Regions from separate parts of the Caballeronia sp. J97 genome, predicted to be linked through region 1. Evidence: riboswitches for the same ligand, from Rfam matches in the RefSeq annotation. Region 1 holds a riboswitch; the other holds the start of a gene.

Evidence for each region. A riboswitch is a leader RNA that binds a small molecule or an ion and turns the genes downstream of it on or off. The one in region 1 is predicted to bind cobalamin.
Region 2: linked by a shared signal. The riboswitch ahead of U4Y90_RS03925 (TonB-dependent receptor domain-containing protein) and the one ahead of cobW (cobalamin biosynthesis protein CobW) in region 1 are both predicted to bind cobalamin.

Annotation. Positions count from the first base shown of each region.
Region 1 is NZ_CAJMZL010000003.1:307,757-311,164, forward strand. It holds gene cobN (cobaltochelatase subunit CobN) at 1-771, opposite strand, end outside; gene cobW (cobalamin biosynthesis protein CobW) at 777-1,862, opposite strand; cobalamin riboswitch at 1,984-2,241, opposite strand; gene U4Y90_RS08035 (cobalamin biosynthesis protein) at 2,344-2,769, shown strand; gene cobO (cob(I)yrinic acid a,c-diamide adenosyltransferase) at 3,050-3,408, shown strand, end outside.
Region 2 is NZ_CAJMZL010000001.1:859,274-862,681, reverse strand. It holds gene U4Y90_RS03945 (EVE domain-containing protein) at 1-449, opposite strand, end outside; RNA gene ssrS (6S RNA) at 548-729, opposite strand; gene U4Y90_RS03935 (cell division protein ZapA) at 835-1,149, opposite strand; gene U4Y90_RS03930 (ATPase) at 1,146-1,514, opposite strand; cobalamin riboswitch at 1,777-2,101, shown strand; gene U4Y90_RS03925 (TonB-dependent receptor domain-containing protein) at 2,181-3,408, shown strand, end outside.

The DNA of each region.
Region 1 (3,408 bases):
CGCGCACAAGCGTTCGACCACTTCGCGGCTCACGCTTTCCTTCAGCGACGAGATTGCGATCGGCAGCGGATTCATGCCTTCCTGTTCGAGCGCCTCGATGAGCGCATCGAATACCGCCGTATTGCCCGATTGCAAATGCGCGCGATAGAACAGAATGGCGGCGACGGGCGCGCCTTCGGTCCAGCGCGCCTGCCAGTCTTCGATGGCCGCGATATCGCGCTCGGGATGATAGATCGCGACTGCGGGCAGCGGGCTCGGCGGCTGCGGCTCGCGGCCGAATCCGAACGCGCGATGCGCGATCGTGCGCAGGAATTCCTCCGCGTTGCGCGCGCCGCCTTCGCGCAGATAGCGCGACAGTTCCCGGCAAAAGTCCGCATCCGCCGTGCTTTTGCCGATGAGATTCGGGTCTTCGGCGAGATCGCCCGAGAACATCGCGAGCATCTGCTTGCGCTCTTTCGCGAGCGCGACGAGCCGCTCGATGCCGTAAGGCCAATACGATTCGCCGCCGAGATGATCGACGATCACGACCTGCGCGTGACGCAGTACGTCGTCGATATAGAAATCGACCGAGGCAGGCTGACGCAGGAACGATTGATTCGCGAGCCGCACGTCCGGAAAGCCCGCTTCGAGACGCGGAAAAACGCTCGCGAGCAAGGCGAGCGTCGTGTCGGCGGAACTGAGCACGACGATCGGCGCGCGCGTCTGCTCGATGCGCATGACGCCCTGCGTGTCGTCGACGAAACCTCCCGGCGTCGTGCGGAGCAGATGCATCGGCGTTATGCCTGCACGGGCGCGCCGGCGAGCGCGGCGTCGAACGCGCGCTGCAGCGTGTCGCGTTCGAGGTCTTCGCCGATCAGCACGAAGCGGCTTTGCGCCTGCGATTCATCGGCCTGCCAGCGGCGATCGAAGTAACTGTCGAAACGTCGTCCGACGCCCTGCACGACAAGCCGCATCGCCGCGCCCGGCAACGCCGCGAAACCCTTCACGCGATAGATCGTGTGATGCTCGACGAGCGCATGCAATGCCGCCAGCGCCTGCTCGCGCGATTCGACCTTGCCATGCACGACGACCGAATCGAATGCGTCATGATGATGATCGGCATGGCCTTCGTCGTCGGCCGAGCCGTGATGATCCTGGCGCAAATGAATCGTCTCCTCCGATGCGGATTCGAGCCCGAGCAGCGTATGCACATCGAGCTTGCCCATGTGCGCGGGCACGATCTTCACTTCGGGCGGAATCTCCGGACGCACGAGCGCTTCGACCTTTTGCAGCGCGGCATCGTCCATGAGATCGGTCTTGTTGACGATGACGAGATCCGCCGACGAAAGCTGATCCTCGAACAACTCATGCAGCGGCGATTCGTGATCGAGATTCGGATCGGCCTTGCGTTGCGCATCGACCGCGACGGGATTCGCCGCGAACTGGCCGCTCGCGGCAGCGGGACCATCGACCACGGTGACGACTGCGTCGACCGTGAAGGCGTTCTTGATCGACGGCCAGTTGAACGCCTGCACGAGCGGCTTCGGCAACGCGAGGCCCGATGTTTCGATCAGCACGTGATCGATACGCTCGCGCCGCTCGACGAGCTGCTCCATCACCGGATAGAACTCTTCCTGCACCGTGCAGCACAGACACCCGTTCGCGAGTTCGTAGAGGTTGCGATCGCTCGAGCCGGCTTCATCGTCGCAACCGATGCCGCAGCCCTTCAGGATTTCGCCGTCGATGCCGAGCTCGCCGAACTCGTTGACGATCACCGCAACGCGCAGGCCTCGCGCATTGGACAGGATATGCCGCATCAATGTGGTCTTGCCGCTGCCGAGAAAGCCGGTCACGACCGTGACGGGAATCTTGCGGGTTTGCATCGTAGCTCCGTGGCGTCAGGTGCGTGCGATTCATGTCGCGCGATGCTTCGCAACGCGGCGGGACGAAAAAGGAAACGCACGCTTCGATGGATCATGGGCCGCATCGCATCCCCGCGACGGCGATCCCCTCTGAAAGTCTGGCCGGTATCCGGGCTGACGACGACGCCGCTTCGCCTTCCCGCGCGCCGTAACGCGCAGTGGCCTCGAAGCCGGCTTCCCGAACATGCGATGAAACACGTCGCGTGCGGGGAATCGCTTACCGTTGCGGGGGCAGCGCAGGTTGACGTCCGTTCGACACATGGAACCGAACGCGCCCTGCTTCCCGTTTAACTGCGCGCGAGAGAATCCGCGCGCGAGCACCAAAACTGCGTGAAAGTCTAGGCCCGGCGGGCGCGAGCGTCAAGAAAGGACGCGCTCGCGCGAGGCTTCTCGTTCATGCGCCGTGGTAAGGTTAGCGCGCCCGAATCGCCCGCAGATCGCCATGGAATCCGTCATCGCTCGCATGAATTCACCCGCTGTCGCGCGCCTCGCTGTGGGCATCGGCTGCCGGCGGGGCACGAGCGCCGATGCGATCGAACACGCGGTGCGCGGCGCACTGGGCACGCACGGCATCGGCGATATCGCGATCGTCGCGAGCATCGACGCGAAACGGGACGAAGCGGGATTGTCCGCGTTCTGCGAGCGTCATCATCTGACGCTGCGTTTCTTCAGCGCCGACGAAATCGCGCGAGCGCCGCGCACCGCGATATCGCATCATGCGATGAAGCATATGAACGTCGACGGCGTATGCGAGCCTTGCGCGCTGCTGGCCGGCAACGCGCACACGCTCATCGTGCCAAGGACGGTCGATTGTGGCGTAACCGTCGCGATCGCAATGGCGCATGGGCCCTGCGCGAACGGAACTTGAGTGCGGGCGTGGCCGTCGTGCGCGGATTGGGCGTATCGGCGGGCGGCTTCGCGACAACCGGTTTGAACTTGTCGCGGCAAAGCCAGACGAGCACGCAGAGCGCGACGAGTTCCAGATAAAGGTACAAGGCGTCCATTTCCTGCTCCTGAATTCGGTGATGGCGTGATTGCATGATGCACACCGTCTGTTAGCGCAGAATTAACCCGCCAAAACGCCCTGTTGCAGCCGCTACGAAACCGCCGCCTGTTGTACGATACGGCCGTCTTTCTGTGGAGATCCCGTGAAAACCGATACCGAATCGCATCTGCGCATGACCCAGCGCCGCAAGGAAGGCCACGAGAAAAAGCAGGCTGCCGCCGATCACGAGAAGGGCCTTCTGATCGTGAACACCGGCAACGGCAAGGGCAAGACCACGGCCGCATTCGGCATGGCCGTGCGCGTGCTCGGACACGGCATGAAGCTCGGCGTCGTGCAGTTCATCAAGGGCGCGCTGCATACGTCGGAACGCGATTTCCTCGGCGCGATCGCCCATTGCGATTTCGTCACGATGGGCGATGGCTATACGTGGAACACGCAGAACCGCGAAGCCGACATGGCCACCGCGCGCAAGGGCTGGAACGAAGCGCGGCGCATGATCGA
Region 2 (3,408 bases), on a different contig from region 1:
TGCTCGGTAATAAATCGCCATTGCGCTTCGGTCACCGGCGTGATCGACAGCCGGTTGCCGCGCGCGAGCACCTGCATGTCCGCGAGTTCTTCATGTTCGCGCAATGCGGCGAGCGCGATGAGCGGCGTCTTCTTCACGAACTTCACGTCGACGAGCATCCAGCGCGGCGTTTCCTGCGTCGATTTCGGATCGTAGTAATCGCTCTTCGGATCGAACTGCGTGGGATCGGGATAAGCGCTCGAGCATACCTTCGCGATGCCCGCGATGCCCGGCTCCGGGCAGCTCGAATGATAGAAGAGCACGCCGTCGCCGACCTGCATCTGATCGCGCATGAAGTTGCGCGCCTGATAGTTGCGCACGCCCGTCCACGGCAAGGTTTTTTTCGGCGCGTGCGCGAGATGATCGATGCTCGCTTCGTCCGGTTCGGACTTCATCAGCCAGTAGCGCATGATTGTTCGCTATGCGGAAATCGACGATGCTCAATGAAAGAGGGAATGAACGATGCAAACAAAAACGGCATCGGTTTTTCCGATGCCGTTTCTTGAATGAGGTCCCCGCCATAGCCGCTAGGCCGGCATCCTGAACCTCGGTTCAAGATTGGTCGCGGTAAGCAACACTTCGGGTACATCGGACTAGCGACGCGCGCGCCCGTGCTGCAAGGTTCCGCAACCGTGCCAATGTAGCATTGGTTCAAGGAATATATGACCTTGGCGTACCAGGCAGGGAAACGTCACTCTACACCAATCGTTTGCCTTCTGCAGCCTCTTCCGGTCACTTCGGTGGTTTCTTTTTTCGATTGACATCGCGCGCTGATTGACTCGACGCGCTGGCATCTCACTGCGCTTCGTATTGCGCGATGACGGCGCCCAGTTGCTCGTTCATCGAGTGCATCGTGCGGCGGATTTCTTCGGCGGGGAAGGCCTCGCCGTGGCGCACGCTGTCCTGCAGCTTAAGCAATTCCGACGCCAGCGAAAGCGCCGCCATGACCGCGATGCGATCGGTGCCGCGCACGCTGCTCGCATTGCGCACCTTGTTCATCTCGGCGTCGACGCGCGCGACGGCTTCGCGCAATGCGCCTTCCGTTTCCGGCGAACAGGCGAGACGATACGGCTGCCCGAGAATGGATACTTCGATCTGCGTGGTCGTCATGCCTTCTCTCCTTGATGATGCTCGCCGTGCAATTCCGCTTCATGTGCTTCCTGGGAATCGGCTTCGAGGAGATCGAGTTGATTGTCGGACTCGGCATGTTGCCCGGACTTCGCGCGCGGCAGCTTTTCGAGAATCGCGTTGAGACGCACTTGCGCATCGTCGATTTTCGCGGAGAGCGAGTCGCGTTCGGATTGCAGCGTGTCGCGCTCTTCGCGCACTTGCGCCAGTTCGGCCTGCACGTTCGCATAGTCGGCGCGCAGTTGTTCGAGCTGGTCCTGCAGCGCCTGATGCGCCTGCTTGTGGCGCTCGCTGATCTGGATCAGCCGGCCGATATTTCCTGACAGTGATTCGAGTTCGTTGAGCATGTGCTGCGTCCTCTAAAGACCTCGCATTTTAGCGCGGTTCAACGGAGCTTCCGATAATTGTCTCGTTTCGAGACGTAACAGCATGCGATCTCACGCTTAATTCTTCGAATCAAGCGCATGTCGTCATGCATTCGTGTGCAGAAAACGCGAGCGCCTGGCAACGCTCGTAAAGGCTCGGCCGATTCTCGTTCGATTCGTCATGCGCCGGCCGTCTGCCGGCGCCGCCCGGTGGTCCTTCCTTGACGGTCCCGACACGCGCTCCTACACTTGCCGCACTTTTGGTGCTCGCGTCCGCGGATCTCGCGGATGCAGTCAAACGGGAAACAGGGAGCGAAGTCCACGAAGTCCTGCGGGACGAACCGGGGACGAGCCAACCTGTGCTGCCCCCGCAACGGTAAGCGACCGCAACGCAAGTTGCAAGTCGTCTCATGCGCGTTTTTGCAGCGCGAGCGTGTCGAATTTCATCGCACCGGGTTCGTCGCTCGAATCGACTGCAAGAAACGTGTCGACGCCACTGCGCACGATGCGCGGGAAGGCGAGACGATTCGTCGCCAGCCCGGATACCGGCCGGAGTTCGACGCATCGGCGCTGATTGCGCCATGCGTTGGTCGCGCATCGTCCTCGCGGGGAGCGGGGTCGCGCTCACGCGAAACGGACACTTCACGCATGGTATTGCCACTGGCCGCGTTCAGGAACGGCCTCTCTCGTCATGGCGCGCTCGTCGCCGCCGTGAGCGCCTTGCCGCTTGCACACACCGCCCACGCCGCGGACGACACCTCGCAAACGCTTGCGCCCGTCGTCGTCACGGCGACGCGCGCGCCGCAAGCGCTGGCCGAATCGATTCCGCAGACATCGGTCTTCGACGAACAGGACATCGCCGACTCGAACGCCGGCGATGCGCTCGGCCTCATCGCGCTCGCGCCCGGTGTGCAGATCACGCGCAACGGCGGGCCGGGCGCGAACTCGGGGCTTTTCATACGCGGCGCGGCGTCGTCGCAATCGCTCGTGCTGATCGATGGCGTGCGCGTCGAATCGGCGTCGCTCGGCGCGGCGCAGCTATCGCAACTGATGCTCGATCAGATCGGCCGCGTCGAAGTCGTGAACGGCAATGTGTCGGCACTGTACGGCTCGAATGCGATCGGCGGCGTCGTGCAAATTTTCACGAAGGAAGGCGAGCCGCATCCGCCACGCTTCGACTTCGAGGCCGAATACGGCAGCTACCACACGCAGCGGCAATCGGCGGGCGTCAACGGCGCGCTCGATGCGGACGGCCGCACGACCTTCAGCCTGAACGTCTCGCGCGAAAAGACCGACGGTTTTTCATCGATCGATCCGGCGATCGCGCCCGGTGCGAATCCGAACGCGAACGGCTATCTGAACGAGAGCGTTGCCGCGACGCTGCGTCACAAGTTCAGCGACAAGTGGGACGCGGGCGTGCGCTTTCTGCAATCGAACGGCATCAACAGTTTCGACGATGCCCACGGCCTGCCCACCGACATCAACGAGTCGCACGATCGCGTGCGTTCGGCGTCGGTGTTCGCGAATGGCCGGATCACCGGCAACTGGACCACGCACTTCACGATCGCGCAGGGGCAGGACCGCGCGAACATCGAGCAGAACGGCGTCTATACGAACCGCTTCGATTCGGAGAACCGGCAGTACACGTGGCAGAACGACTTCAGAATCAGCGATGCGCACAAGCTGCTCCTCGGTTACGAGCATCTCGACCAGACGCTCGATTCGGATCAGTTCAGCGCGCCCGATCGTCACGTGAACTCGGTGTTCGCGGGCTATGTGGGGCACATCGGCGCGAACGAATTGCAGGCGAATCTGCGTCACGATCAGTATTCCGATTTCGGCGGCGCGAACAGCTACTATCTGGGCTACGCGTACA